DNA from 4 places in the Streptomyces sp. NBC_00466 genome. Region 1 is predicted to be linked to each of the others. Evidence: riboswitches for the same ligand, from Rfam matches in the RefSeq annotation. Region 1 holds a riboswitch; each other region holds the start of a gene.
What was found. A riboswitch is a leader RNA that binds a small molecule or an ion and turns the genes downstream of it on or off. The one in region 1 is predicted to bind thiamine pyrophosphate.
Positions count from the first base shown of each region.

Region 1 (7,531 bases):
CCCGCAGCAGCGTCGACTTGCCGCTGCCGCTGGGGCCGAGCACACAGACCGTCTCGTGCTCGGCGACCGTCAGGTCCACCGCGTCCAGTGCCACCCGCTGCCCGAAGCGGACCGTCACACCGTCCAGTTGCAGCATCAGAACTCCCCAGAGCGGTCGGTACGAATGCGTTCCAGCACCAGCAGCGACACCGCGCACACCAGCATCAGAATCGTGGACAGCGCCATCGCCTGCCCGTAGTTGAGCTCACCGGCCCGCCCCAGCAGCCGTGCCACCGCCACCGGCAGCGTCGGGTTGTCGGGCCTGGCGATGAAGACCGTCGCACCGAACTCCCCCAGCGACACGGCGAACGCGAACCCGGCGGCCACCAGCAGTGCCCGGCGCACCATCGGCAGGTCCACCTCGCGCCAGGCACGCAGCGGCGAGGCGCCGAGTACCGCCGCGGCCTCCCGCAGCCGTCCGTCCACCGCGCGCAGCACCGGCAGCATCGTCCGTACGACGAACGGCACGCCCACCAGCGCCTGGGCGAGCGGCACCAGGATCCAGGACGACCGCAGATCCAGCGGCGGCTTGTCGAGGGTGATCAGGAACCCGAAGCCCACGGTGACCGCGGACACCCCGAGGGGGAGCATCAGCAGAGCGTCGAACCCGCGCACCAGCCGTCCGGCCCGCCGGGTGAGCGCCGCGGCCGCGAGCCCGCCGACGACCAGGGCGATCCCGGTCGCGGCCAGGGCGTACCGCACGGAGTTCCAGATCGCGTCGACCGGCGGGACCAGGAACGTACCGCCGCCGGCCCCCTGCGACTGGAGCGCGCGGTAGAACGTGAAGCCGTAGCCCCCGGGGCCGTCCAGCGAACGCGCGACCAGGACCCCGAGGGGCAGCAGTATCAGTACGGCGATCACGGTGATCACCCCGCCGACCAGCGTCCACTGGCCCGCGCCCTGCGGACGGCGCGAGGTCTGCGCCGGGTCCACCAGGCTCAGCGCGGTCTCCCGGCGCCGCACGGTCCAGGCGTGCAGCGCCAGGACCGCTCCGACCGCGGCGAACTGCACCAGCGTCAGCACGGCCGCCGTGGGCAGGTCGAGCAGTTCGGCGGTCTCCCGGTAGATCTCCACCTCGAGCGTGGAGAAGGTGGGTCCGCCGAGGATCTGCACCACGCCGAAGGAGGTGAAGGTGAAGAGGAAGACCATCAGCGAGGCCGCGGCCACGGCGGGCGTCAGCGCGGGCAGGGTCACCCGCCGCCAGGCGGCGAACCGGGAGGCGCCGAGCACCCGGGCGGCCTCCTCCTGGCGCGGGTCGAGCTGCGACCAGAGGCCGCCCACGGTCCGTACGACCACCGCGTAGTTGAAGAAGACGTGCGCGAGCAGGATCGCCCAGACCGTGGTGTCGAGGCGTACGCCCCACAGCTGGTCGAGCAGCCCGCCACGGCCGAGCAGTGCGAGGAAGGCCGTCCCGACGACGACGGTGGGCAGCACGAAGGGCACTGTCGCCACCGCGCGCAGCAGCTGCTTGCACGGGAAATCGAACCGGGCGAATACATACGCGCCCGGGAGCGCGATCAGCAGCGTCAGGCCGGTCGACGCGCACGCCTGCCAGGTGGTGAACCACAGGACGTGCAGGATGTCGGGTTGGCTCAGCACCTCGCCGATCCGCCCGAACTGCCAACTGCCGCCCGCCTTGAGGCCACGGCCGACGATGGCCGCCACCGGGTACGCGAAGAAGACCGCGAAGAAAGCGAAGGGCACGGCCATCAGCGCGAGCCGCACCGCCGTCCGGCGCCGGGCCGCCCCGGCCGCGGACGGCGGCCCGGCCTGTACCGCGGGCGGCGGCCCGGTCCGCGCGGGCGCTACTTCAGGACGATCGAGGACCACGACTTGACCCACTGATCACGGTTCTTGGCGATCGTGCCGGGTGCGACGGTCTCGGGCGCGGTGACCTTCGCGCCGAACTCGGTGAACACCGCGGGCTCCTTCGCGCCCTTGACCACCGGGTCCACGAACATGTTGAGCGGCATGTCCTCCTGGAACTTCTTGCTGATCAGGAAGTCGATCAGGGCCTTGCCGCCCGCCTGGTTCTTCGCGCCGTCCAGCAGCCCGGCGAACTCGATCTGCCGGAAGCAGGTGGAGGTGGCGACGCCGGTCGGGGCGGTCTTGGGCTGCGGCTTGGCGTACAGCACCTCGGCGGGCGGGCTCGACGCGTACGAGACGACGAGCGGCCGGTCGCCCTTGGCCTTCTTGCCGCCGGCCGAGCCGGAGAAGTCGTTGTTGTACGCCTGCTCCCAGCCGTCGTCGACCTTGACGCCGTTGGCCTGGAGCTTCTTCCAGTACGCCTGCCAGCCGTCGTTCCCGTACTTCGCGACCGTGCCGAGCATGAAGCCGAGGCCGGGTGAGGAGGTGGCCACGTTCTCGGTGACCAGCAGGTTCTTGTACTGCGGCTTGATCAGGTCGTCGAAGCTGCGGGGCGGGGCGGTCTTGTGGTCGGCGAAGTACTTCTTGTCGTAGTTGACGCAGAGGTCGCCGCTGTCGATGGGGGTGACCCGGTGCTTCGCCGCGTCGAGCTGTACCCCGGAGTCGACCTGGTCCAGGCCCTTCGCCCGGTACGGCGTGAAGAGGCCGTTGTCGAGCGCTCGGGACAGCAGGGTGTTGTCGACGCCGAAGAAGACGTCGCCGCGCGGGGAGCCCTTGCTGAGGATCTCCTGGTTGAGCGCGGCACCGGCGTCCCCGCTCTTGAGGACGTGGACGGTGTAGCCGGTCTCCTTCGTGAACTCCTTGAGCACGGCGGGAGATGCGGCGAACGAGTCGTGGCTGACCAGCGTCACGACCTTGGAGTTCTTGGCGCCCGAACCGGAGTCGTCGGAACCTCCGCAGGCGGCGAGCGTCGAGACGCCCAGCGCGGCGGCCAGCGCGGTGACGGTCAGCTTCCTGGTGGTCAGCGTTCTGCCGGACGTACGCGCTCGCTTGGTGGTGCTCACTGATTCCTCCTGGGATGGACATCCAGGAAGAGACGCGGCCCTGCCCGCGGGAAAGCGGGCAGGGCTGAACAGCTTGAGTAGAGACCGAACTTCCTACCCGGAATGACCCGGGCAAGGTCCAGAGGGTCTGCGGCATGGCCGCACTCTCAGCGCTGTGGCGCTCCCCTGTCGGAATATGAAAATGTGCGGCCCACGTTACACGGACCCTACCGCTGTGACACGGGCCCTACCGCTCAGCGGCCGCCAGCTGCCCGCACGCTCCGTCGATCTCCTGGCCGCGGGTGTCCCGTACGGTCACGGTGACGCCGTGGGCGGCGATCGCATCGACGAACGCCTTCTCGTCCTCCGGCCGGGACGCGGTCCACTTGGAGCCCGGTGTCGGGTTGAGCGGGATCAGGTTGACATGGACCGGCTTGCCCTTGAGCAGCCGTCCGAGCCGGTCGCCCCGCCAGGCGTGGTCGTTGATGTCGCGGATGAGCGCGTACTCGATGGAGACCCGGCGACCGGACTTCGCGGCGTACTCCCAGGCCGCGTCCAGCACCTCACGGACCTTCCACCGGGTGTTCACCGGCACAAGGGTGTCGCGCAGCTCGTCGTCGGGCGCGTGCAGCGAGACCGCGAGGCGGCACTTGAAGCCCTCGTCGGCGAAGCGCAGCATCGCGGGCACCAGGCCGACCGTGGACACGGTGATCCCACGCTGCGAGAGGCCGAGGCCGTCGGGCTCGGGGTCGGTCAGCCGGCGGATCGAGCCGACCACCCGCTTGTAGTTGGCGAGGGGCTCGCCCATGCCCATGAAGACGATGTTGGAGAGCCGCGCGGGCCCGCCGGGCACCTCGCCGTCGCGCAGGGCGCGCATTCCGTCGACGATCTGGTGGACGATCTCGGCCGTCGACAGATTGCGGTCGAGGCCCGCCTGTCCGGTGGCGCAGAAGGGACAGTTCATGCCGCAGCCGGCCTGCGAGGAGATGCACATCGTCACCCGGTCCGGGTAGCGCATCAGCACGGACTCGACCAGCGTGCCGTCGTGCAGCTTCCAGAGCGTCTTACGGGTGGTGTCGTCGTCACAGCTGATGTGGCGCACGACGCTCATCAGGTCAGGGAGCAGCGCCTCCCGCAGCTTCTCGCGCGAGGCGGCCGGGATGTCGGTCCACTCGGCGGGGTCGTGGGCGTACCGCGCGAAGTAGTGCTGCGACAGCTGCTTGGCGCGGAACGGCTTCTCGCCGGTCCCGGCCACGGCGTCCTTGCGCTCGGCGGGCGTGAGGTCGGCGAGGTGGAGCGGGGGCTTCTTGGCTCCGCGGGGCGCGACGAAAGTGAGTTCTCCGGGCTTAGGCATGGTTCATCCAGTGTCGCAGACACGCAACGGTCCACCGGACCGTCGCCCGGAGGCTGTACGACGGCCCGGCGGAGCTGGTCGTCATGGGGCGGGAGCACGCCTGTTCACTGTCCCATCAGCTCTCTGACCGCTTGCGCTGTCCAGTGGCCTGCCGCCCCGGGCGCCGAGGCCACATAGGCGGCCACCGTGCCCGCGCCCCAGGCACCGGTCTGCAGCAGGCCGGAAGCGATGTAGCGCACATACGCCGGAGACGGTTCAGTGACCGGCAGGTCGCCCACACCCCAGGGGGCGGTAAAGGTGAGCACGGGCAGACCATCCACCTGACCGGCGTGGACGAGCGTCTCGTACCGCCCGCTGCCCAGGCTTGCCACGCCACCGGCGAGCACCTCCGCCAGGTCGAGATCCTTGCCCGGCTCCCTGCCCGTCTCCTGAGCGGCGATATCGGAGAACTGGGACACCGGGACGAGATAGGCACGGGCGAACACCCGCCCCTCACTCCGAGGGTCGTAGAAGGCCCGGCCGCCGCCCCAGACAGGTGACCGGGTCGCGAAGTACAGGACCCCCGGCAGCTCCACCGGGAGAGACCGTCCGGGCAGGGCCCGGTCCCGGCACCCCGGATACTCCGCGCTCGTTCCGGGCAGCCGGCCCCCCTTGATGTAGTACGAGAGCCGGTCCAGGTGCATGTTCGAGCCGTACGAGGCGTACCAGACGTGCGACGGCGACCGGTCATCCGGGCGGCCCGGCTCAAGGGGGTGTGCGGTCGTCATACGCGCCAACGCTCCTGAAGGTGATGGGCAGACACCGGAGGGAGGGCCCGCCGTCCGGTGGACGACGCCCCTCCCTCTGGTGAAGACATAGGTGAAGACGTAGCTGGAGCCGCGGGTGACGACGCAGGCAGGAGACCTGTGCCTCCGGTCTCAGGAGCCAGTCTCAGGAGCCAGTCTCAGGAGCCGACGAACAGCACCATCAGCAGCCAGACGACGGGTGCGGTGGGCAGCAGGGAGTCCAGCCGGTCCATGATCCCGCCGTGGCCCGGCAGCAGCGTTCCCATGTCCTTGATCCCGAGATCCCTCTTGATCATGGACTCGCCCAGATCGCCCAGGGTGGCGGTGGCCGCGACGGCGAGGCCGAGCAGCAGACCCTGCCACCACTGCCCGTCGTCGATCAGGAACTGCATACAGAGGGCGCCCGCCACCATCGCGAAGCTGACCGCTCCGAACAGACCCTCCCTGGTCTTTCCCGGGCTGATGCGCGGTGCGAGCTTGTGCTTGCCGAAGCGCCAGCCGATCGCGTACGCACCCGTGTCGCTGACGACGGTCAGCAGCAGGAACGTGAGCACCCGCCAGGGACCGTCGTCGGCGGTCAGCAGCAGTGCCACGAACGTCGCGAGGAACGGCACGTAGAACGCGGCGAACACACCCGCCGTGACGTCCCTGAGGTAACCGTCGGGCGGCTCGGTCATCCGCCAGACCAGGACGGCGAGCGCCGTGAGCGCCATGGCGATCCAGGCGCCGTCGGCCCCCCGCGCGTACCCGGCGACGACCATGGCGGCGCCGCCCACCGCGAGCGGTACCAGCGGCGCCTTGATGCCCTTACGCTCGCTGAGCCGGGACGTGAGCTCCCAGAGGCCGACGACCACAGCCACCGCGATCACGATGACGAACGCGGCCTTCCAGATGAAGAGGGACGCGGCCACCACCACGCCGAGGCCGAGACCGACCCCTATCGCCGACCGCAGATCGCGGCCGGCCTTCTTCTTCTCCGGAGGCGGCGGGGCTGTCATGGGCTCCTGCGGCATCTCGTCACGGAACGGGGGGCCACTCGGGCGAGCGGCCCCCCGTTCTTGCTCGGCACGGCCGTGCTGGTGACGGCCGCCGTCTTCGGCGTCTCTGCCTGCGTCAGGCACGATGGGCATGGGCCGAGTCTGCTCAACTTCATGCTCGCCGTATGCGGGACCCGCCGGGACAGCGTCCTGGTCGGGGGCGGGTCGCCGTTCCCCGACGGGGTGGCCGCTCTGCGGAGCACCCCAGGAAGAGTCGTTCATCAGACCTCGAGCAGCTCGGCTTCCTTGTGCTTGAGCAACTCGTCCACCTGCGCCACGTACTTCGCGGTGGTGTCGTCGAGCTCCTTCTCGGCACGGCGGCCCTCGTCCTCGCCGACCTCGCCTTCCTTGATCATCTTGTCGATCGTCTCCTTGGCCTTGCGGCGGATGGAGCGGATCGAGATCTTGGAGTCCTCGGCCTTGGTCCTGGCGACCTTGATGTACTCCTTGCGGCGCTCACCGGTCAGCTCGGGGAACGTCACCCGGATGATGTTGCCGTCGTTGCTCGGGTTGACGCCGAGGTCCGAGTCGCGGATCGCCTGCTCGATGTTGCGCAGCGAGGTCTTGTCGAACGGGGTCACCACGGCCATCCGGGCCTCCGGCACGGAGAACGAGGCGAGCTGGTTGATCGGGGTCAGCGCGCCGTAGTACTCCGCCACGATCTTGTTGAACATCGCCGGGTGCGCACGGCCGGTGCGGATCGCGGCGAAGTCCTCCTTGGCGACCACGACGGCCTTCTCCATCTTCTCCTCGGCCTCGAGGAGGGTCTCTTCGATCACCACTTGCTCCCGCATGTCTTGAGTGGGCCCGCGTTCTCAGGCCCTGGAGTAAACCCGCGTCTTGCCCTGCACGGTGTCCGACCGGCAGGTTCTTGTCGGTCCTGTTGGCCTCTCGGCCTCTCGGCCTCGTGACCGCGTGGCCCCTTGGCTCTCCTGAGCGGCCGTCCCCCGGTTCTCAGGCCCGGGTGCCCTGGTCGTTCACAAGAGTCCCGATCTTCTCACCCTTGACGGCCCGCGCGATATTGCCCGACGCCAGCAGCTCGAAGACAAGGATCGGCAGGCTGTTGTCACGGCAGAGGGTGATGGCGGTCGCGTCGGCGACCTTGAGGTTGCGGTTCAGTACCTCGCTGTACTCCAGCGCGTCGTACTTCACCGCGTCGGGGTTCTTCTTCGGGTCGGAGTCGTAGACCCCGTCCACCCCGTTCTTGCCCATGAGCAGCGCCTCGGCGTCGATCTCCAGGGCGCGCTGCGCGGCGGTGGTGTCGGTGGAGAAGTACGGCATACCCATGCCCGCGCCGAAGATGACGACGCGTCCCTTCTCCAGGTGACGCACTGCGCGCAGCGGGATGTACGGCTCCGCGACCTGCCCCATGGTGATGGCGGTCTGGACGCGGGAGTCGATCCCCTC
Region 1 covers NZ_CP107896.1:1,230,875-1,238,405, forward strand. The annotation lists gene OG210_RS05320 (ABC transporter ATP-binding protein) at 1-136, opposite strand, end outside; gene OG210_RS05325 (ABC transporter permease) at 136-1,749, opposite strand; gene OG210_RS05330 (thiamine ABC transporter substrate binding subunit) at 1,845-2,969, opposite strand; TPP riboswitch at 3,042-3,146, opposite strand; gene rlmN (23S rRNA (adenine(2503)-C(2))-methyltransferase RlmN) at 3,196-4,302, opposite strand; gene OG210_RS05340 (histone deacetylase) at 4,407-5,069, opposite strand; gene OG210_RS05345 (phosphatidate cytidylyltransferase) at 5,246-6,346, opposite strand; gene frr (ribosome recycling factor) at 6,346-6,903, opposite strand; gene pyrH (UMP kinase) at 7,079-7,531, opposite strand, start outside.

Region 2 (7,531 bases), 2.1 Mb from region 1:
TTCACCAGCAGCCACGGGCAGCGCTCCGCCAGAGCCGCCACCGAGATCGAAGCGGCAGAAGACGCTCTTACCGCCGCGCTCACCAGGGGTCCACCACAAGCCGTCGGCCAGCGTGCGCACGATGTGCAACCCCCGCCCGTGATCAGGCAGCAGCGCCTCCGGCAGGTCCTCGGCCAACTCCGGGCCGAAGCCGTCGCCGAGCGGCAGTGTGGGCGGGTCGGAGTCTTCGTCGGTCACCTCCACGAACAGCCACCGAGGCCAAGACCGCAGAGTGAGCGTGACCACCGGGCGGTGACCGGGCTCCGCCGAGTAGCGGTCGGCGATCACGTGAAGCACCACGTTGCCAACCAGCTCCGAGACGCACAGTTCAACGTCTTCGGCCAGGTCGCCCAGATCCCAGCTCGTGAGAGTCCCGACCGCCATACGCCGCGCGGTTTGTGGGGCGTCTTCCGCGTCCGTGAAGAGTGTCAGCGCACGGAAGCGGCCCGCTGCCGCTACCTCAGCACGCCCGACGGTTCCCGCCTCTGCTGCCGGGAGTAAGCCTCGTACGATCTTTCCGGTTTCCACGACACGATCGCCGTCCTCGGTCACGTCTACCGGGTCGCTCCCGGCAGGGTGGCCCGAGGATGCATCCCTTGTACCGGCTGTCGCTCCCCCCTCTTGGGGACCCCCCTCGTGGGTACACTCGATCAGGCGCACCCCGAAGAGTTGTCAGGTCAATCACCAGGGGAAGTGGGATGGCCGAAGTTGCTCCGACGCCAGCAGCACTGCCGCCGCATGTGCTGGAACGCGCCGACGTCCGCTCTGCGATTGCCAGCCACGATTTCGGTGAGGTCTTCAGACTCGCCAGGCTGCACGGCAAGATCAGCTACGCCAAGATCGCCGAGGCCGTCAGCTACAAGCGCGAGCACATCGGCAAGATGGCCAAGGACGAGACCGAGGGCAAGGGCGTTCGGCCCCGGATCACGCAGTACCACAAGATCCTTGAAGTGGTGGACGGGCTACGCATTCCCGGCCACCTCGCTGGTCTCTCCCCACGGCCGTGGGAGTTGGAGCGAAGGGCGAACACGGCCCAGCCAGAGGACCCGAGCACCTTGCTCGCTGAGGGGGGTGCGGGACTGTGGGACATAGCCGAGCTACTGCGGCGAACGGAAATGTCCAGCATCAACAGCGCCGCCCTGGAGTCGATTGAGCAGGGCATCGACCAGTTGGCCCGCGCCTACCCGTACGCCGATGCCGACTACCTGCACCAGCGCACGCGGAACGGCTTGCAGTTCGTCACCAAGCAGCTTGAGAGCCGGATGACGCTGCGCCAGCACCGGGAACTACTCGTTGACGCCGGATGGCTGTTCCTGCTCAACGCTTGTGTCCAGTACGACCGGGGCCAGCGGGAGGCCGCCAACCTCAGCAAGGCCGCCGCGCTCCGGATCGGCGAAGAAGCCGGGCACGGCGAGATCAAAGCGTGGGCGTGGGAGATCGAGGCATGGTTCGCCCTCACGCAGAGCCGATGGCAGGACATGCTCAACGCAGTGGAGGCCGGGCACGTCGCCGATCAGACACACTCCGTCGGCGTGCAGCTGTACGCGCACAAGGCTCGCGCCGCCGCCCGGATGGGAGACGCCCGAATGGTCCGCGACTCCTTGGACGCCGGGCGCGCCCGACTGGACCGCCTCGCCCGTCCTGATCACCCCGAACACCACTTCATCATCGACCCGGACAAGTGGGACTTCTACGAGATGGACGCCTATCGGCTACTCGGAGACGACGAGCGCGCTGCCGTCCACGCCCGGTCGGTAATCCGGATGAGCACCGGCCCCGACGGAACCGAGATCTCCCCCATGCGTGCCGCAGAAGCCCGACTCACACTCGGAGTCGCCGCCGCCCGGACCGGCGAGATCGAAGAAGCCGTAGGCATGGGCACTGCGGCTCTACTCGCCGACCGGAAGTCTCTCCCCTCCCTTCTCTTGGTCGCCAACGAGCTGGACAAGGAACTCCGCGCCCGCTTCCCCCGGGAGGCGTCCACGCGCGACTTCCACGAACGGATCTTGACCATCACACGTGGCGCGAGCACGCCAGAGCTTCCGTTCTGACCAGCCGCATAAATGGCTCGGGCCCGTCCCGTCTCCTGGTTTGAAGACGGCGCCCCGGCAAGCAAGAGTGCCGGGGCGCTTCGGGCAGAACAGGCGAGTAGCCCTACTTGTGCTAGTCCGCCAGCGGCAGGTACACCCGGTTACCGCTCGCTGCGAACTCCTTGGACTTCTCCAACATCCCCGCTTCAATCTCGTCGTCCGAAGCGGAAGAGTGCAGGTCAGGGGCGAATTGCTCTGTGATGCTTTTACTAATCTTCATCGAGCAGAACTTCGGCCCGCACATGGAACAGAAATGCGCGGTCTTGGCCGGCTCGGCCGGCAGCGTCTCGTCATGGAACTCCCTTGCCGTGTCGGGGTCGAGAGCCAGATTGAACTGGTCCTCCCAGCGGAACTCGAAGCGTGCGTCCGAGAGCGCGTCGTCCCACTTCTGCGCGTCCTGGTGCCCCTTGGCCAGATCCGCCGCATGGGCCGCGATCTTGTACGTGATCACGCCGGTCTTCACGTCGTCCCGGTTGGGCAGCCCCAGGTGCTCCTTGGGCGTGACGTAGCAGAGCATGGCCGTGCCCCACCAGGCGATCATCGCCGCCCCGATGCCGGAGGTGATGTGGTCATACGCCGGGGCCACGTCCGTGGTGAGCGGGCCGAGCGTATAGAAGGGGGCCTCCTCGCAGATTTCCTGCTGGAGGTCGATGTTCTCCTTGATCTTGTGCATCGGGACGTGACCGGGACCTTCGATCATCGTCTGTACACCATGACGTTTGGCGACCGTGTTGAGTTCCCCGAGGGTGCGCAACTCCGCGAACTGCGCTTCGTCGTTGGCGTCCGCGATCGACCCCGGCCGCAGCCCGTCACCCAGCGAGTAGGTGACGTCGTAGGAGGCCAGAATGTCCGACAGCTCCTCGAAGTTCTCGTACAGGAACGACTCCTTGTGGTGCGCCAGGCACCAGGCGGCCATGATCGAACCGCCGCGCGAGACGATCCCGGTCTTGCGGCGTGCGGTGAGCGGCACGTACCGCAGCAGCACCCCCGCGTGCACCGTCATGTAGTCGACGCCCTGTTCGGCCTGCTCGATGACCGTGTCCTTGTAGATCTCCCAGGTCAGCTCCTCGGCCTGGCCGTCAACCTTCTCCAGGGCCTGGTAGAGCGGGACCGTGCCGATCGGGACGGGGGAGTTGCGCAGCACCCACTCGCGGGTGGTGTGGATATTGCGCCCGGTGGACAGGTCCATGACCGTGTCCGCGCCCCACTTGGTGGCCCAGGTCATCTTGTCCACCTCCTCCTCGATGGAGGAAGTGACGGCGGAATTACCGATGTTGGCGTTGACCTTCACCAGGAACCGCTTGCCGATGATCATCGGCTCGATCTCCGGGTGGTTGACGTTGGCCGGCAGGACCGCCCGGCCCGCGGCGATCTCCTCCCGTACGACCTCGGGGGAGACGTTCTCCCGGATCGCGACGTACTCCATCTCCGGGGTGATCTCCCCGCGCACGGCGTACGCGAGCTGGCTCACCGCGCGCCCCTCGCGCCCCCTTCTGGGCTGGCGGGGACGGCCGGGGAAGACCGCGTCGAGGTTACGGAGTCCCCCGCGCGGCGATGTGTGCTTGATCCCGTCGTCCTCGGGACGGGCCGGGCGGCCCGTGTACTCCTCGGTGTCGCCGCGACCGATGATCCAGTTCTCCCGGAGCGGGGCGAGCCCACGCCGTACATCGGTCTCGACGGTGGGATCGGTGTACGGGCCTGACGTGTCGTACAGCGTCACGTCCTGCCCATTGGTGAGGTGCACCTGCCTGACGGGCACCCTGAGATCCGCGCGCGAGCCCTCCGGGCCCGCTACGTATCCCTTGTGCCAGCCCGGCTTGCGCTCGTCCTGGTCGGTGGCAGGCGTGCGTGCATCCACTGTGGTCATGAGACCTACTCCCTACGCCGGCATTACCCGGTAACAGGTTCGGCGGTCGGCGCAGCTCACAGCAGTCTGCTGGTCAGCGCCCTCTCAGCCCGGTGCTCCGAGCTCCCGCGTGTGCAAAGGTGCCCCCACGCTAACGCCATTCGCCGCGCACTGAACAGAGGGCCTCCTCGTTCTTGCGATGATCGGGCGGTGACCCCACTCCCCGAACCACCTCCCGGCGGGCACGGCCACACGCACAGCCACGGCCCCGCCGCGCCTGTGTCCAAGCATCTGCGCAAGGTCATCGCGGCGGTGCTGATTCCCTTCGCGGCGGCGGTTGTTGTCGGTCTCGCGGTCTTCTGGCCGGGCGGTGCGCCGCACCATGCCCGCAGCGGTGTCGGGTTCGACCGGCAGACGCAGCAGGGCAATGTGGCGGAGCTCACTCCGGTCAACTGCCAGGACGTGCACGCGAGTCAGTCGTCGACGGCCGGCGGGAGCGCGGCCGGGGGCACTCCGGAACCGCAGTCCGGCGCCGGTGCGTCCCCGCAGGGCACCCCGTGCAAGAAGGCGAAGATCGAGGTGACGAGCGGCAAGGACAAAGGCCGCACCTTCACCGAGATCGTCCAGCCGGACTCCCCGCGCCAGTTGCACCGGGGACAGGGCGTGATCGTGGCGTACGCCCCCGACGCACCTCGTGACCTGCAGTACTCGGTGTCCGACGTGGACCGGAAGTTCCCGATGGTGCTGCTCGCCGGAATCTTCGCGCTGGTGGTGGTCGCCGTGGGCCGGCTGCGCGGGCTGATGGCACTGGTCGCGCTGGCCGTCAGTTTCGCCGTGCTGACGCTGTTCATCCTGCCGGCGATCCTGCACGGGTCGAATCCGCTGGTCGTGGCGGTGATCGGGGCGAGCGCCATCATGCTGATCGCGCTCTACACCTGCCACGGCCTGACCGCGCGGACCTCGGTGGCCGTCATCGGCACGCTGATCTCGCTGATGCTGATCGGGCTGCTCGGTTCGCTCTTCATCGGCTGGGCGAGCCTGACGGGCAATACCGACGACAGCACCGGTCTGATCCACGGCCTCTACCCGCACATCGACATGAGCGGGCTGCTGCTGGCGAGCGTCATCATCGGATCGCTCGGGGTGCTGGACGACGTGACGGTCACGCAGACCTCAGCCGTCTGGGAACTGCACCAGGCCGATCCCACAATGGGGGCCCGCGGGCTCTACCGGGCAGGCATCAGGATCGGCCGCGACCACATCGCGTCCGTCGTCAACACGCTCGTCCTGGCCTACGCGGGTGCGGCGCTGCCCTTGCTGCTGCTCTTCTCCATCGCACAGAGCAGTGTGGGGACGGTGGCCAACTCCGAGCTGGTCGCGGAGGAGATCGTACGGACCCTGGTGGGCTCGATCGGGCTGGTCGCCTCGGTGCCGGTGACCACGGCGCTCGCCGCACTCGTGGTCTCGGCCGACCGTCCGGGCCAAGGGACCGACCGCCACGGGACCGACCGCCACGGGACCGACCGTCCGGGCCGCGGGACGGGCTGGGCGCTCTCCGGAGGGGGCCTCGCGCGGGGCGGCGGGGGCCGCCGTCGCAAGCACTGAGCCGTCGGCTCTCCGCGCTCGGTCAGGCCTCAGCGCTCAGGCCTCAGCGCTCAGGTTTCAGTTCGCAGGCCCAGTTCGCAGGCCCAGTTCGCAGGCCCAGTTCGCAGACCCAGTTCGCAGACCCAGTTCGCAGACCCAGCCTCGGGCCTCAGTTCCCGGGCCTCAGGTCTCGCCCCTCAGCCCGCGTTCTCCTCCGCGAGGATCCGGCCGAGAGCTGCCTCCAGATGCCCGTCGAAGTCGCCCAGACTGCGCTCCTCGCCGAGCGGGACGATCTTGTCGGTGCGGTCCAGGAAGGCGACCAACGGGGCGCTGCCCGCCCGGAACAGCGCGCGGTCCGCCCCGACCTGGAGGCGCAGATGGACGGCGGACAGCCCTGCCGGATCACTGGGCGCGATGTGCACATCGCCGTCCCCCGTGGGGGCGTTGATCCCGTCGAGAAGCAGCTCACGACCGAACGTCCAGGTCACCGGGGCATCTCCGGGAAGGTGGAAGGTCATCCGGACCGCGTACGGATCGCTCACCTCGTAGCACAGCTCCACCGGGATACGGAAGGAGAGCTCCTCGGAGACGAGGAAGCTCATCATGACCTCTGCCTGGACCGATTCGCTCATGTCCCTACCCCGCAGTAGACGCTGTGTTGGTTCACAAGATGGCCGGGAAATGTACCGCCGGACCCTCTTGACGTAATCGTGCTGTAAGCGCAAACAGATCACAAGGAGTGATATTTCAGATACTGATAGAGAACGCAAGCGAATCGAGCAAAGCTCCGGCCTCGGAACGTAACGTTTTAGCAGCGGAGAGCAACCGCACTTGCTGGTGCACCGGGCCTGAAACAGCTATCGCCGCAGCGCCTGAACCGACCGTGATCGGGGTGGCCGCACAGACGGTTCCGAGGGCGTACTCCTGCTGCTCGACCACCGGCTGTATCCGTTCCGTCGCAGCCAGTCTTCGCAGCAGGACGCACCGGTCACGTACCGAATAGCGGGTCAGCGGACGCACCGGATGGCGGTCCAGATGATCTCTGCGGGAGGTTGCGTCGAGCTGGCTCAGCAGGCACTGGCCGAGGGCGTGTGCATGACCGGTTTCCCGGAAGTCCGCCCACTCCTCGACGGCGGGCGCGGCGGGTGTGTCGGCGACCGCGACGAGGTCGATCTCACCCTCGCGGTACGCCGCAAAATAGATCGGCACCCCGAGCGCGTCCCGCCAGGAGTTGAGCGATTCGACCAGCGCGGCGCGCCGGTTCCGCGCGGCGCAGCGGCCGGCCAGCCGCTCGGCGGCGGCTCCGGGGATGAACACGCCGTTCTCCCGCCGCACATAGCCCTCGTGGGCCAGGGTGCGCAGCAGGTGGTAGGCGGTCGGGAGGGGGAGTCCTGCCTCCCTGGCGAGCTGTTTCGCGGGGGCTCCGCCGCTGTGGGAGCTGACGGCCTCCAGCAGTCTGAGCGCGCGCTGCACCGAGCCGATCAGTGTCGGCGCAGCGGTGTGAGGTGCTGTGGCCAAAGGGTCACCCCCAGCATGCCGACGGCGGATCACTGCCCGCGAGGGCTTCCCCCGTGGGTCCCGCCGCGCACAATCCGCTGGTCAGCGCCTTCTTCAGGCCGGTTTCCCGAGGAGGCGGCAGGGATTTCTCACTGTAGCCACAGCCTCCGTCCGGGCGTGGGGATTCGCTGCCCCCGTCCCTCAGCCGGGCTAACGACCGCACGGGTACACCAGCCCGGGTCCCCCATCCTTCTGCCAGTCGCGCCGTACTACGGGTCGCGCCGGCCGGTCGCGCCGGTCTACCAGTCGTTCCGCGAGGACGACGAGGTGAACTTCCTTACGACGTAGATCAGTCCGGCGACGAGCGCCACCAGGAGCAGGGCCTTGAAGAGCAGCCCGATCACAAAGCCGATCACGGTCGCGATGAGACCGCCGAACACGATCAGCACGAGAACGGGCACCGCTACCCACTTCA
Region 2 covers NZ_CP107896.1:3,295,709-3,303,239, reverse strand. The annotation lists gene OG210_RS14630 (ATP-binding protein) at 1-591, opposite strand, end outside; gene OG210_RS14625 (tetratricopeptide repeat protein) at 738-2,090, shown strand; gene thiC (phosphomethylpyrimidine synthase ThiC) at 2,203-3,996, opposite strand; TPP riboswitch at 3,989-4,115, opposite strand; gene OG210_RS14615 (YibE/F family protein) at 4,186-5,580, shown strand; gene OG210_RS14610 (SsgA family sporulation/cell division regulator) at 5,757-6,191, opposite strand; gene OG210_RS14605 (IclR family transcriptional regulator) at 6,307-7,077, opposite strand; gene OG210_RS14600 (DUF5326 family protein) at 7,356-7,531, opposite strand, start outside.
Region 2: another riboswitch for thiamine pyrophosphate. It lies ahead of thiC (phosphomethylpyrimidine synthase ThiC); the one in region 1 lies ahead of OG210_RS05330 (thiamine ABC transporter substrate binding subunit).

Region 3 (7,531 bases), 4.2 Mb from region 1:
CAGACACCGGCTCCGACCCCCAGCACCAGCAGGACGGCGACGACCGACGCGACCAGACCCCGGCGGGTCCGCCGGCCGTGGCGCACGTGCTGCCGTTCGGGCTCGGGCTCCTCCGCGGGGGCGGGCATCACCAGACGGCTGGTCCGGTTGATCCCCGCGGCCGGCAGCGGGCGCCGGATCACATCCGTACGGTCCTCGGACGAGCCCGCCCCGGCGGCGCCCGGGGTCCCGGCCGGGAGAGCCTGCGGCGGTACGGCGTCCAGCTCGGCACCGCTCAGTGCGGCGCGGGCCGCCCGGACCTGGCCGAGCAGCGCCACGGCGTCGTGCGGCCGGTCATCGGGGTGCCGGGCGGTCGCGGTCGCCACCAGGCCGTCCAGCCCGGCGGCGAGCCCCGGTACGGCGGCGGACGGCGCCGGCACGCCTTCGTTGAGGTGCTGGTAGAGGACCTGGGCCGCGGTGTCGCCGCTGTGCGGTTTGGCGCCGGTCAGCATCTCGTACAGCACCACACCGCAGGCGTAGACGTCCGTCCGGGTGTCGGCCGTGCCCTGCTCGATCTGCTCGGGGGCCAGATAGGAGACGGTGCCCAGGATGGTGCCCGTGCTGTTCGTCTCGGTGTCCACGGCCCGGACGAGGCCGAAGTCGGCGACCTTGACCCGGCCGTCGTCCCCGATCAGGACGTTCTCCGGCTTCATGTCGCGGTGGACGAATCCGGCCCGGTGCGCGGCGCCGAGTGCGGCCAGTACCGGTTCCAGGATGTCCAGGGCGGCGCGGGGACGCAGCGCGCCCCGCTCGCGCAGGACGTCGCGCAGCGTGCACCCGGCGACGTACTCCATCGCCAGATAGACATGCGCGCCGTCCGCGCCCTGGTCGTACACGCCGACCACATTGGGGTGGTCGAGGCGTGCGACGGACTTGGCCTCGCGGATGAACCGCTCCACGAACGTGGCGTCGACCGCCAGCGCGGGGTGCATCACCTTGAGGGCGACCACCCGGTCCAGACGGGTGTCGACGGCCCGGTAGACCGTGGCCATGCCACCGATGGCGATGCACGCGTCCACCCGGTAGCGGCCGTCGAGCAGCTGCCCGACGAGCGGGGCTTGCGGGTCACCAAGCGTCGTATCCACGCTGGCGAGTGTACGAGTCGGCGCTGACAGGGCCTAAGCGGTCCTGGTGGATCAGCTGCTACTGAAGCCGAGCTGTGACAGGCCGAGCAGTGACAGGGGGCAGGGGCCGCGGGGAAGGCATCACGCCCCCGCGGCCCGGCCTGGTCCGAGCGGGCGCCACCGAAGGCGGGGAGGCCCGGGGGCCGCGCGTCCCTCAGAAGGCGGGCCGCTCCGGATCGAGCGCCGCGCGGCCCTCCTCCGGTGAGGACGCCCGGGCGAAGTGCCTCCGGGGGATCCGTCCCGCGCGGTACGCGAGCCGGCCCGCCTCCACGCCCCGTCGCATCGCCGACGCCATCAGCTCCGGCTCCTGCGCACGCGTCACCGCCGATGCCAGCATCACGGCCGCGCACCCGAGCTCCATCGCCAGCGCCGCGTCCGATGCCGTACCGGCCCCCGCGTCGAGGATCACCGGCACTCCGGCCCGCTCCACGATCAGCTGGAAGTTGTGCGGGTTGCGGATGCCGAGCCCCGAGCCGATGGGGGAGCCGAGAGGCATGATCGCCGCACAGCCCGCCTCCTCCAGACGCCGGGCCAGCACCGGATCGTCGTTGGTGTAGGGGAGGACCGTGAAGCCGTCGTCGACCAGTGTCTCGGCGGCGTCGAGCAGCTCCACCGGGTCGGGCAGCAGAGTGTGCTCGTCCGCCACGACCTCCAGTTTGATCCAGTTGGTGCCCAGCGCCTCGCGGGCCAGGCGGGCGGTCAGGACGGCCTCGCCCGCCGTGAAGCAGCCGGCGGTGTTCGGCAGCACCTTGATGGCGAGCCTGTCGAGCACCGAGAGGACCGAGCCCTGCACGGTGGGATCGAGGCGCCGCATCGCGACCGTCGTGAGCTCGGTGCCCGACTCGACCAGGGACCTCTCCAGCACATCGAGGCTCGGCGCACCGCCGGTCCCCATGATCAGCCGGGAGGAGAAGACGGTGTCCGCGATGGTGAGGGAATCGTCTGCCATGTCCGGGTCAGCCTCCTTGGACTGCGGTGAGGATCTCGACGCGGTCGCCGTCGCCGAGCGGGGTGCGGGACCAGAGGCCGCGCGGTACGACGGTCTCGTTGACCGCGGCGGCGACCCCCGACGGAGCGCTGGTGAGGCCGGTGACCAGCACATCGAGGGTGGTGCCCGGCGCGATGGTGCGGGGCTCGCCGTTGACGGACACCCCGACCGGCGGGGCAGCCGCGGGCGGCACGTTCATGGGAGTGGGCGGCACGTTCATGCGGGCTGTTCCTGTCCTACGGGGGAGAAGCGCCGGGGCGTGAAGGCGCGGGCCTCGGCGGGCAGCTCCCCGGTGGTGAGCAGTTCGGCCATCACATCGCCGGTGACGGGGGTGAGCAGTACGCCGTTGCGGTAGTGGCCGGTGGCCAGCAGGAGGCCGGGCAGCGCGGTCGGGCCGAGCAGCGGCGCGTTGTCGGGCGACGCGGGACGCAGCCCCGCGCGTGTCTCGGTGAGCGGGAGTTCGGTGATGCCGGGCACCAGCTCATGAGCGTCGCGGAGCAGTTCGTACACCCCGCCCGCGGTGACCGTGGTGTCCCAGCCCAGCTCCTCGCTGGTCGCGCCGATCACGAGTTCGCCGTTCTCACGCGGGACCAGATAGAGGTGGCTGCCCCGGACGACCGCGCGGACGGTCCGGCTGAGGAACGGCGCGTACACACGCGGCACCGTCAGCCGGAGTACCTGCCCCTTGACCGGGCGTACGGGTGGAAGCACCGCGTCCGGTACGCCCGCGAGCTGCCCGCTGCGGCTGCCGGCCGCCAGCACCACCTGGCCGGCGCCGAGCGCGACGCCGTCGGCCAGCACCACACCGGTGGCCCGGCCGCGTTCCACCGTCAGACGCTCGGCCCAGCCGCGGTGAAAGATGACCCCGGCCCGCTCGCACGCGGTGACCAGCGCCTTCGCCAGCCGTCGTGGGTCGACCTGGTGGTCGCCGTCCACCCGCAGCCCGCCGCGCACGCCCGGCGCGAGCATCGGTTCGAGGCGCCTGCACTCGCGCCCCGTCAGCCACTCGGACTCCAGACCCGAGCGGCGCTGGAGTGCGTGCAGCTCCCGCAGATGCTCCCGGTCGTCGAGGTCGAGCGCCACGGCGAGGGTGCCGCAGGCGCGGTAGCCGAGATCCTGCCCCGACGCCTCCTCCAGCTCCGCGGCGAAATCCGGATAGCGGCGCGCGGACTCCAGGTTCAGACCGAGCAGGACCTGCTCGCCGTAATGGAGTTCCGTGACGGCGGCCAGCATGCCGGCCGCGACCTGCGCGGCCCCGCCGCCCGGCTGCGGGTCGGCGACGGCGGTGCGCAGTCCGCGCTGCGCCGACCGCCAGGCGATGACGAGACCGATGATCCCGCCCCCGACGACCAGTACGTCCGACAGCGCGTCCGAGGTGTCGGCGCGGTGCGCGTGATGGTTGGCATGGTGTGCGTGCATGGGCGTCCAGCCCCTCCCTTCGCCGGCATGACCCGGATCAGGTTCGTACGGTCGGAGGCCGTCCAGCCTCCCTCTCAGCCCGGTACGCCCGGACTCCCGCGAGTGGTTCAGCGTGGCCAGCCTAACCCCGGCCCCCGCCGCCCCGTAAGGCGTCCCCGGACGGCCCCCTGTTCTGACGGTGTGTCAGCTGTTTAAGGTGATCGGGTGAGCGAGCCGAGGAACGTCGTCATCGCCGGTGCGGGCATGGCCGGAGTGCAGACCGCTGTCGCCCTGCGGGACCAGGGCTTCACCGGACCCGTCACGCTGATCGGTGAGGAGCCTCACCAGCCGTACGACAGACCGCCGCTGTCCAAGGCCGTGCTGCTCGGCAAGGCCGAGGGCTCCGCCTTCGACGTCGACTTCGGCGCGCTCGGGGTCGAGTTGCTGCTGGGGTGCGAGGTGACCGGTGTACGCCCGCACGACCGGGAACTGGACACCGCGCGCGGCCCTGTCCCGTACGGGGCACTGGTCGTCGCAACCGGTGCCAGTCCGGTCACGCTGCCCGGCAGCGAGGGGGTCCCCGACGTCCATCTGCTGCGCACGCTCGACGACGCGGGGCGGCTGCGGGCCGTCCTCGCCGACCGGCGGGACGTCGTGGTGGTCGGCGCGGGCTGGATCGGCGCCGAGTTCGCCACGGCGGCCCGCGAGGCGGGGTGCGCGGTGACGGTCGTGGAGGCGGCCGGGCGGCCCCTCGTCGGGGCGCTGCCGGCCGAGATCGCGGCGCCCATGGCCGGCTGGTACGCCGACAGCGGGGCCGAACTCATCACCCACGCACGCGTGGCCCGCGTCGAGCCGGGCGCCGTGGTCCTGGAATCCGGGCGGCGGCTGCCGGCCGGGGCCGTCCTCGTCGGCATCGGCGCCAGGCCCGCGACCGGCTGGCTGGCCGGCTCCGGCATCGCGCTGGGCGCCGACGGCTCGGTCACGGCCGACGAGCGGCTGCGTACCTCGGTCGCCGATGTGTACGCGGTCGGCGACTGCGCGTCCTTCCCCTCCCGCAGGTACGGCGAGCGGCTGCTGGTCCACCACTGGGACAACGCCCTCCAGGGCCCGCGCACGGTCGCGGCGGACGTGATCGGCGAGACGCCGCAGATCTACGACCCGGTGCCGTACTTCTGGTCCGAGCAGTTCGGCCGTTTCGTGCAGTACGCGGGCCACCACGCGGCCGCCGACACGCTGATCCGGCGCGGCGACCCGTCGGGTCCGGCCTGGTCGGTGTGCTGGCTGAGGGAGGAGCGGCTGGTCGCGGTACTCGCCGTCGGCAGGCCCCGGGACCTGGCCCAGGGCCGGAAGCTCATCGAGTCGGGGGCCCCGGTGGACCCGGCCCGCGCCGCTGATCCGGCCGTGCCGCTCAAGTCGGCGGTCCGCCCGGAGGAGAGCCGGCTGTGAACGGGCGCCGGCTGTGAACGGGCGCCGGCCGTGAACGGGTGTCGGCCCGGGTACGCGAGCGGCCGTGAACGTGCGTCGGCCCGGGTGCGCGTCGGCCCTGAAGGGCTGAGTCCGGGTATCGGCTGTCAGTGCGGGATGGCAGGCTTGTCCCGTGACCGAGATTGACGCAAAAACCGATGCTCTCATCCCCGCCTGGCTGCACCTCCCCGATATCGCCGAGATGTTCGACGTCGAGGTGACCCGCGTACGCCAGCTGGTCAAGGACGGCAAGCTGATCGCCGTACGCCGTGGTGAGAACAGGGCGCTCCAGGTGCCCGCCGCCTTCATCGACGGCACCAAAGTGGTCAAGGGCCTCTCCGGGACCCTGACGCTCCTGCGGGACGACGGCTTCAGCGACGAGGAGATGCTGGAGTGGCTCTTCACCCCCGACGAGACCCTGCCCGGCACGCCCGCGCAGGCGTTGAGCGAGAATCGCGGGACGGAGGTGAAGCGCCGGGCCCAGGCGCTCGCCCTCTGAGCAGAGTGTGATCACCTCGCGGTGTACGGACCGGGCCCGCCCCCGGCCGTACACCGCGGTCCAACGCTGTCCGGCTGCCCAGCCGTCCAACGGCCCGGCAGTCCGTCGCCGTCCGGCCGTCCGTCGCCGTCAGTCCGTCGTCGTCCATGGGGGGAACGCCCGATGTCCACCGCACCCGCACCGCTGTCCGATGCCCGCCTGTACCTCTGCACGGACGCGCGCAGGCGCCAGGGCGACCTGCCCGAGTTCCTGGACGCCGTCCTGGCCAGTGGCGTGGACATCGTCCAGCTCCGGGACAAGGGCATGGAGGCGGCCGAGGAGCTCGACCACCTCCAGGTCTTCGCCGACGCCTGCCGCAGGCACGGCAAGCTGCTCGCGGTGAACGACCGGGCGGATGTCGCGCATGCCATCGCGTCCGACGTGCTGCACCTGGGCCAGGGAGACCTGCCGGTCCCCGCGGCCCGTGCGCTGCTCGGCCCCGACGTGCTCATCGGCCGCTCGACACACGCCGAGTCCGAGGTGGACGCGGCCGCCGCCGAGCCGGGCGTGGACTACTTCTGCACCGGCCCCTGCTGGCCCACCCCGACCAAGCCGGGGCGGCACGCACCGGGGCTCGGCCTCGTGCGGTACGCGGCGGCGCTCACCACCTCGCGCCCCTGGTTCGCGATCGGCGGGATCGACGCGGGCAACCTGGACGAGGTGCTGGACGCGGGAGCGCGCCGCGTCGTGGTCGTCCGCGCGATCACCGAGGCGGACGACCCGGCCGCTGCCGCCGCCGCTCTGGCGGCCCGGGTCCGGGCCCGCGCCGGGCAGGAAGTCCGGTAGGGAAGCCGGCAGGCCGGTAGGGGAGCCGGCAGGGGGGAGGCCGACTGGGTGGCCGACTGGGAAGTGTCCGATGGGTGGACAAGTATCCCGCAAATCGGACATATGGTTCCGGTGTGGTTGGGGGACCGGCAAGCCCTGACTAATCTGCCCGTATGGCCTTCGGCACCTCATCCACCAGAACCGACCACGCCCCCACCGTGCGTGACCTGCTCGCGACCGGCAGGACGCTGTACTCCTTCGAGTTCTGGGCGCCCAAGACCGAGAAGGGCGAGCGGAACCTCTGGAACGCGCTGCGCCGTGTCGAGGCGGTGGCACCCAGCTTCGTCTCCGTGACCTACGGCGCGGGCGGTTCGTCGCGTGCGGGCACGGTCAGGGCCACCGAGCAGATCGCGTCGGACACCACGCTCACCCCGGTCGCGCACCTCACGGCCGTCGATCACTCCGTCGCCCAGCTCCGTAACATCATCGGCCAGTACGCGGACGCCGGAATCCGCAACATCCTGGCCGTACGCGGCGACCCGCCCGGCGACCCGATGGGCGAGTGGGTCAAGCACCCGGAAGGCGTCATGTACGCCGCCGACCTGGTCCGGCTGATCAAGGAGTCCGGCGACTTCTGCGTCGGCGTCGCGGCCTTCCCCGAGATGCACCCGCGCTCGGACAACTGGGAGAGTGACATCCGGCACTTCACCGACAAGTGCCGGGCCGGCGCCGACTACGCGATCACCCAGATGTTCTTCGACCCGGAGGACTATCTGCGGATGCGCGAGCGGGTCGTGGCCGCAGGCTGCGACACCCCGGTCATTCCGGAAGTCATGCCGATCACCAATGTGCGGCAGTTGGACCGATTCGCCCAGCTCAGCAACGCACACTTCCCGTCCGGCCTGAAAGAACGCATCCACGCCGTCAAGGACGACCCAGCCGCTGTACGCTCCATTGGCATCGAGTTCGCTACGGAGTTCTGCGCGAAGCTGCTCTCCGAGGATGTTCCCGGGCTGCACTTCATCACGCTGAACAACTCCACCGCGACCCTCGAAATCTACGAGAATCTCGGACTGCACAAGCAGTCCTGACCGGCACATCCGCCCCCCGCACGGGGCGGTGGCCGCAGAGAGGGGCGTACATGGGCTGGACGGTCCTCTATGTCGGGTTCGGATTCGTCGCGCTGTGGCTGCTGGGCGAAGTACTCCTCCAGTA
Region 3 covers NZ_CP107896.1:5,424,029-5,431,559, forward strand. The annotation lists gene pknB (Stk1 family PASTA domain-containing Ser/Thr kinase) at 1-1,124, opposite strand, end outside; gene OG210_RS24395 (thiazole synthase) at 1,318-2,112, opposite strand; gene thiS (sulfur carrier protein ThiS) at 2,120-2,350, opposite strand; gene thiO (glycine oxidase ThiO) at 2,368-3,570, opposite strand; TPP riboswitch at 3,568-3,680, opposite strand; gene OG210_RS24410 (FAD-dependent oxidoreductase) at 3,814-4,995, shown strand; gene OG210_RS24415 (Rv2175c family DNA-binding protein) at 5,147-5,512, shown strand; gene thiE (thiamine phosphate synthase) at 5,675-6,337, shown strand; gene metF (methylenetetrahydrofolate reductase [NAD(P)H]) at 6,490-7,407, shown strand; gene OG210_RS24430 (hypothetical protein) at 7,458-7,531, shown strand, end outside.
Region 3: another riboswitch for thiamine pyrophosphate. It lies ahead of thiO (glycine oxidase ThiO); the one in region 1 lies ahead of OG210_RS05330 (thiamine ABC transporter substrate binding subunit).

Region 4 (7,531 bases), 780 kb from region 1:
CACCGGGTGTGTGGTGGCCATCGTGCTCAACCTGGCCTTCAACCACCTGGGGCGCAGGAAGGGCGCCGGGTCCACGGAGGATGCCGACGGGCCGGCCGGCGAGGACAACGCGACGCACCAGGCCGTGGCCAAGGCGGCAGCCGCACTCCACTGACAGTGCTGTGACCGACAATGCTGTGACTGACCGTGGCATGACATACGGGGCGCGGACCGCACCACTGGTGCGGAACGCGCCCCGCAGGTGTGCGCGGACCGCAGGACCATCGGCGTCCGGTCCCTCCGGTACCCGCGGACCGGTCAGCTGATGCTGTACGGGTCCCCGTAGACCTTCCACTTGAGCGGCGTGTGCAGGTCGAGATTGCCGTTCTTCAGGAAGACGCGCTGTTCGGTGTCGACCCGGCTGGTGTCACTGTGGGCCTCCTCCTGCTGCATCGCCCACACGCGGGCGTCGAGGAAGGCGTTGAGATACGTGGTCTCGTTGCCTCCCTGGGCCGGGGTCTTGGCCTTGGCCAGCGCCCTCTTGCGGATGGAGCTGAAGCTGGTCTTGTCGTCGCCGTCACCGTGCATGACGATGGCGTCGTAGTACGCGAACTGGCCCAGGACCCCGATGCCGTCCGTCTTGCCCTGCTTGACCGCCGGGTTGAAGTAGACCCGGTCGCGCTCGTCGTTCTGCGCGGTCTGGAACTTGGTGTCCTTGGCCGCGGTTTTCCACGCGCTCTCGAAGGCCGAGCCGAGGCCCGAGTGCGAGTCGCTGCCGTTGACCTTCTCCAGGGCGGGGAGGTACTTGGCGAGCGGGTTGCCCGGCTCCCGGTCGGTGTACAGCTTCACCAGGTCCAGCATGTCGCCGGTGCCCGAGCAGAACCCGATGATGCCGGCGGTGTAGCCGCGACCGTCTCCTATGTCCTCGATGTACTTGTACTGGGCCTTCCAGTCCAGCGAGGAGTTCTCGGCACTGGAGACCAGCTGCATGGCGATCTCCTTCTTCGCCGGGTCGTCGAGTCCGGTCGCGGAGACGGCGCGGTGTGCGCTCTGCGCCGTGCCGTGCTGTGTGCTGTGCTGCATGCTGCGCAAACTCACGTGGTCCGCAGGGGCGTTGGCCGCGTACGCGGTGGCCGGTACGGCCACCAGGGCCAGCCCGAGCACGGTGCGCGTGATGATCCTCTTGCTGCGTCCAGCGGTGGTGCGGTGGGGGGCTTTCACCGGTCCTCCAAGGGGAGTTCGAGCGTCGGTGTTCTGTTAGGAAGCTTTCCTATCAGCTGCCCAAGAGGCCGTACACCCCCCGGGGAGAAAGGAGTTGAGCGAATTGGGCGCGCCCTCGATCATTCCCGATCGCTGACTCGCTGGGTTGAGTCGGGATGGCTGAGAGTTCTATGGCCTATTTTGCCCGAATGTGACTCCATGTCGCCGGGTGACACCCGTGCGCCACGGCGGCGGAGGTACCGGCCCGCGCGCGGTAGCGTCTGCGGTATGGACGATCACTCAGTAGTCGATGTCGGCGACGTACGGCTCGCGTACCGCACCTGGGGCGACCCCTTCGGCGCGCCGGTGGTGCTGCTGCACGGTCTCGGCGGCTCATCCGCGACCTGGGAGGAGACCGGCCGGGCACTCGGCAACGAGTGGCGGGTGTACGCCCTCGACCTGCGGGGACACGGGGAGAGCGACTGGCCGGACGAGTACTCGTTCGAGCTCATGCGCGACGACGTGCTGGGCTTCCTGGACGAACTGGAACTGGACCGGGTCGGTGTCGTCGGCCACTCCATGGGCGGCGTCGTCGCCTATCTGCTCGCCCAGGAGCACGCGGACCGGGTGGAACGGCTCGTCCTGGAGGAGGCCCCGCCCCCGTACCCCAGGGAGGCGGCCGAACCGGAGCGCCCCGAAGCGCCGGTCGACTACGACTGGAACGTGGTGCTCGCCATCAAGAACGAGCTCCGGGATCCTCCTCCCGAGTGGGCCGAGCGGCTCGGCGAGATCGTCGCCCCGACACTGATCGTGGCCGGCGGCCCCGACAGCTCCATGTCGCAGGAGCGGATTCCCGACATGGCGGCGGGGATCCCCGACTCCCGGACGATCACGATCCCGGTCGGCCACACCGTGCACGCCCTGGAGCCCGGACAGTTCTCGGCCGCGGTCAGCGACTTCTTCACCAGCTGAGCGGCCGGGCGCGGCTGTTCGGCCCGGTGACCACTGAGACCCGGCACCCGTCGGGGCCGCCCTCCGCAGCCACGCACCCTCTCCATGGACAGCGTGACGCTGCCCGTTAGTCTTGCAGTCGTACCGGACACGGGGTGCCCCGCCCAGGGGCTGAGATCACACCCGCCGAACCTGAACCAGTTAGTACTGGCGGAGGGATGTCGCTCAATGTCATTGCCACCTGCTCCCAGCAGCACGGCCACAGGCCCTCGGTCCGTCTTCGACGGCCGGATGCCCGCCGAGCCCGGCGACCTGCGGATCGAGGCCCGCGGGATCGCGCCGGTGCCCGGGCAGCACCGCTACGGCGGCCCCGGCCGGCTTTTCACCGTGTGGTTCGCCCCGAATCTCACCATGACCGGCGTGTTCACCGGAACCGTCGGTATCGCGCTCGGTCTGGACCTGCCCACCGCCCTGTTGGCCGTTGTGCTGGGCACCTTGATCGGCGCTGTTCCCACCGCGTACCTCGGAACCTGGGGCAGCCGCACCGGGGCAGGCCAGCTGCCGTTGGCCCGGCTCGCGTTCGGCCGGTCCGTCACGGTGCCCGGCCTGCTGCAATGGCTGTCGTCGGTGGCCTGGGACGCGCTCATCGGGCTGTTCGGCGGGGACGCGCTGGCCCGGCTCTGCGGCTGGCCGTTCTGGCTGGGTGTGCTGGTGATGATGGTGGGACAAGGGTCACTCGGAGTGCTGGGCTACGAAGCGATCCACCGGCTGCAGAAGCTGATGACCTTCGTGCTCGCCGCCGCTTTCGTCGCCCTGGCCTTCAGGCTCCCGGACAGCGTCCACCCCGCGGCCGCCGGCAGTGCCCACGGCGCCGACCGCGTCGGCGCGTTCGTACTGACCAGTACCATCGCCCTGAGTCTGGCGCTGTCGTGGGCTCCGTACGCCAGCGACTTCAGCCGCTACCTGCCGCAGGACACCTCCCGGCCGCGTATGTTCTGGTACACGCTCCTCGGCGTCAGCGTCTCCTTCGTGGCCGTCCAGGCACTCGGGTTGTGGGGGGCCACCGTCTTCACCGACCAGACCGCCCGGGGCGTCGACAGGCTGCTGGGCGGCGGCCTGCTCGGCGCGGTGGGGCTGCTGGCCGTGGCGCTGGCCGCTCTGTGCAGCAATGCCATGAACGACTACAGCGGCTCGCTGGCTCTGCAGACCATCGGTCTGCGCGTCCCGCGTCCGTTCGCGGCCGCTCTCGCCGCCGTACTCGGTTTCCCGCTGGTGCTGTGGATGCATGCCGCCGACACCGCCGCGCGCTTCCAGAACGTACTGCTCTTCGTCGGCTACTGGATCCCCGGCTTCGTCGCCGTCGTCGCTGTCGACTGGTTCGCACGGGCTCGCGCGGGCGAACCGGTCGATCCCACAGCGGAGAGCGTCCGCTCGCGGTCCGGCAGGCCCGCTCTGGTGGCATTCTGCGCGGCCTTCGCCGCAGCGGTTCCGTTCATGAACACGGGCCTCTACACAGGCCCGGTGGCTGCGGCACTGCACGGCGCCGACCTGGCCTACTACGCGGCCTTCCTCACCGCGCTCGCCGTCTACGCACCCCTCAGGCTGCGCCGCAGCAGGACCACCCTGCCGGACGCGAGCCCGGCCTGATCCGAACGGAAGACCCTAAGGCTTCCAGTCCGGGCTGCGCCCGCTGAGGCCGATCACCCGGTCCAGGAACGGCGCGTCCTGCGGCACCTCGACCGCCGGGCCGAAGGCAGGCTCGCGCGCCGGGCTGTCCGCCGGAGCGAGCAGTGCGTACGAGACGCCGAGGCTCGCCGGATCGGGTGCGTACCGCTGACCGGTCGCGCGGGCCAGGTCCCAGCCGTGCACGACCAGCTCGTTCAGTGCGATCCGTCCGGCGACCGTGGCGGGGAAGGTGAATCCGCCCGCCCTGGTGTCGCCCTCCCACGCGGCGGGGGAGTGCCAGGCCACGATCAGCTCCTCCAACTGCCGGGGCAGCGCCGTCCGCCAGTCCGCGGCGAGTTCGGGGCCGGCGCCGGTGCCCGGGGCCGTGTCGGTGTGCGGCCCGAATTCCTTCCCTGCCGCCGAGTGGAACGCCACCGTCAGTCCGGAGATGTGGGCGAGCAGGTCCCGGACCGCGAAGTCCGGGCAGGGTGTGGGATCACCCAGCTGTGCGTCGCTGACGGCGTCGGCGAGCTTCGCCATGTACCGCGCCGGGGGCTCCAGATCGGGCAGAGCGCTGTCGGGTTCCTTGGGTGCATCGGTGTGCGTATCCGTGTCCATACCCTTCAGACCGGACCCGTTACGAGAACTCATCGGTCGGCGGAGAATCCCTTGGACTCACCGGCATCCTGCCTGGTCGGGCGGGGGTGCGGGCGAGGGTGCGGGAGTTCTGGCGGGCGCCGGAAGGTGCCTGTCCCAGGGCCTGGCGCGGCGCCCGTCCCCGTGCACGCCCGGAAAACAGCTGGGGCTGCCCCGGAGCCGTACAGCTCCGGGGCAGCCCCAGCGATCAGCGGGCCGCGCGACCGGTGTCGCACAGCCGGCGGGTGGTGCCTCAGCTCCCCAGCTGCTCGTACGCGGGCAGGGTGAGGAAGTCCGCGTAGTCGGCGTCCAGGGACACCGTCAGCAGGAGGTCGTGCGCCTGCTGCCACTTGCCCGCTGCGAACGCCTCCTCGCCGATCTCCTTCTCGATCGCGGTCAGTTCGTCCGCCGCGATCTTCCGGGCCAGCTCGGCCGTCGCGTGTTCGCCGTTCTCGAAGACCACGTTCGCGTTGATCCACTGCCAGATCTGCGAGCGGGAGATCTCCGCCGTCGCGGCGTCCTCCATCAGATTGAAGATGGCCACCGCGCCCATGCCGCGCAGCCATGCCTCGATGTAGCGGATGCCGACCTGGACCGCGTTGACCAGGCCCTCGTACGTCGGCTTGGCGTCCAGGGAGTCGATCGCGATCAGGTCGCCCGGTGCCACCGCGACGTCCTCGCGCAGGCGCTGCTTCTGGTTCGGGTTCTCGCCGAGGACCGCGTCGAACGACTTCATGGCGATCGGCACCAGGTCCGGGTGGGCGACCCAGGAGCCGTCGAAGCCGTCGGCGGCCTCGCGGTCCTTGTCCGCCTTGACCTTCTCGAAGGCCACCTTGTTGACCTCGGCGTCGCGCCGGGAGGGGATGAAGGCGGCCATGCCGCCGATGGCGTGCGCGCCGCGCTTGTGGCAGGTGCGGACCAGGAGTTCGGTGTACGCGCGCATGAACGGCGCCGTCATCGTGACCAGATTGCGGTCCGGCAGGACGAACTTGGAGCCGCCGTCGCGGAAGTTCTTGACGATGGAGAACAGGTAGTCCCAGCGTCCCGCGTTCAGCCCGGACGCGTGGTCGCGCAGCTCGTAGAGGATCTCCTCCATCTCGTACGCCGCCGTGATCGTCTCGATCAGGACGGTCGCGCGGACGGTGCCCTGCGGGACGCCGACGTAGTCCTGCGCGAAGACGAAGATCTCGTTCCAGAGGCGCGCCTCCAGGTGGGACTCGGTCTTCGGGAGGTAGAAGTACGGGCCCTTGCCGAGCTCGATGAGGCGCTTGGCGTTGTGGAAGAAGTACAGGCCGAAGTCGACCAGCGCGCCGGGGACGGGACGGTCGTCCAGCACGAGGTGGCGCTCGTCGAGGTGCCAGCCGCGCGGGCGCATCACGACGGTCGCGAGCTCGGCGGCGGGCTTCAGCGCGTACGACTTGCCGGACTTCGGGTCCGTGAAGTCGATCCGGCGCTCATAGGCGTCGGTCAGATTGAGCTGGCCTGTGACAACGTTCTCCCAGGTCGGGGCGGACGCGTCCTCGAAATCTGCGAGCCAGACCCTGGCGCCCGAGTTCAGGGCGTTGATGGTCATCTTGCGGTCGGTCGGGCCGGTGATCTCGACGCGGCGGTCGTTGAGCGCGGCCGGGGCCGGCGCCACCTTCCAGCTGTCGTCGTTACGGATGCTCGCGGTCTCCGGGAGGAAATCGAGCGAGGACGTCCGGGCGATCTCGGCGCGGCGGTCGGCACGGCGGACGAGCAGCTCATCACGGCGGTGGGTGAACCGCCGGTGCAGCTCGGCCACGAAGGCCAGGGCCGCATCGGTGAGAACCTCGTCCTGCCGGGGCAGGGGCTCGGCATCGACGATGGCCAGCGGAGACGGCGCCGGTGCGGACATGAGCTGTCACTCCTTCAGCGGGCGGTACTTGACGGCCGCGGGACTCTCATGGTGGCACGGAGTGCCACGGGGTCGCGATACGGCCGCAGGCGCTCTGCGGGGCACAGAGCGCTTCTGACGTGTGGATACTAGTTTCCTCATGGTGGAAGTTCAACGTATGTTGACATCGAGATTCTCCGGATCGACAGAATTCGTCGCAGAGTGCCAGGTCGGTCACTCCAAGTGGAACAGGTCTTCGACGGTGTCGATGTCGTACTCCTCGGCGATGTCGGAGCACTCCACCAGGGTGATGGCCGCCTGGTGGGCCTTGAGGTAGCTGCGGGCCCCGCGGTCCCCGACCGCGGTCGCCGCGATGTCCGCCCAGCGGTCGGCGCCGAAGAGGACCGGGTGGCCGCGCTTCCCCTCGTACGAGGCGGCCACCAGGCTGGTCGCGGAGCCGCCCGCCTCGCGTACCCGGGCCACCGCCGCCGCCCCGATTCCCGGCTGGTCCACCAGCAGGACGAGGGCGGCGTCCGCGCCCGACCCGGCGAGTGACGCGAGTCCGGCGCGCAGCGACGACCCCATGCCCTCCTCCCACCCGGGGTTGTCGGCCAGCACGCAGCCGGACAGTTCGGCCCGCTTCCGTACGTCGTCCGCGGCGGCACCCAGTACGACATGGACCGGACCGCAGCCCCCCTCGCGCAGGACCCGGACCGCGTGCTCGACCAGCGGCCGGCCGCGGTGCTCGAGCAGGGCCTTGGGGCGTCCGCCGAGCCGCCGGCCGCCGCCCGCCGCGAGCAGCAGTCCCGCGACCACCGGTCCGGCCGGCCGGTCAGGTCCCGGCCGGAAGGCATCCGTGTCCGTGTTGTTCACTTCGGTTCCGCCTTCGTATCGCATCAGGACTGGATACTTCATGGACACCACCTCGTCCGGCTGAATTCCCGCTGTGGAGTGGCGAGAACGACGAGTGGTGGCGTTAACTGACTCGTGACCCGCGGTGTCCGACCAGCGCCACACGGTCGATCAACCGTAGGGAATGACCGGCACAGAGTGGTGCGAGGGGGAACTTTGTTGCGAAGTGCGGGGCAGAAACGCGTAACGGGCATCGGTGAGGACCCGAGAGTGTCGGAGCTCAGCGCCTCCGTCTCCCGGCTCCGCTGTGAACTGGCCGCTCACCCGGCCCAGTTCCCGGACCGTGCCATCGCCGAGGACGAACTGGCGGCTCTGGAGGAGATGGCCCGGAGC
Region 4 covers NZ_CP107896.1:452,158-459,688, reverse strand. The annotation lists gene OG210_RS02105 (nucleobase:cation symporter-2 family protein) at 1-154, shown strand, start outside; gene OG210_RS02100 (chitosanase) at 298-1,062, opposite strand; gene OG210_RS02095 (alpha/beta hydrolase) at 1,468-2,151, shown strand; TPP riboswitch at 2,272-2,366, shown strand; gene OG210_RS02090 (cytosine permease) at 2,359-3,777, shown strand; gene OG210_RS02085 (TIGR03086 family metal-binding protein) at 3,793-4,413, opposite strand; gene aceB (malate synthase A) at 4,685-6,307, opposite strand; gene OG210_RS02075 (NTP transferase domain-containing protein) at 6,521-7,090, opposite strand; gene OG210_RS02070 (DUF5955 family protein) at 7,355-7,531, shown strand, end outside.
Region 4: another riboswitch for thiamine pyrophosphate. It lies ahead of OG210_RS02090 (cytosine permease); the one in region 1 lies ahead of OG210_RS05330 (thiamine ABC transporter substrate binding subunit).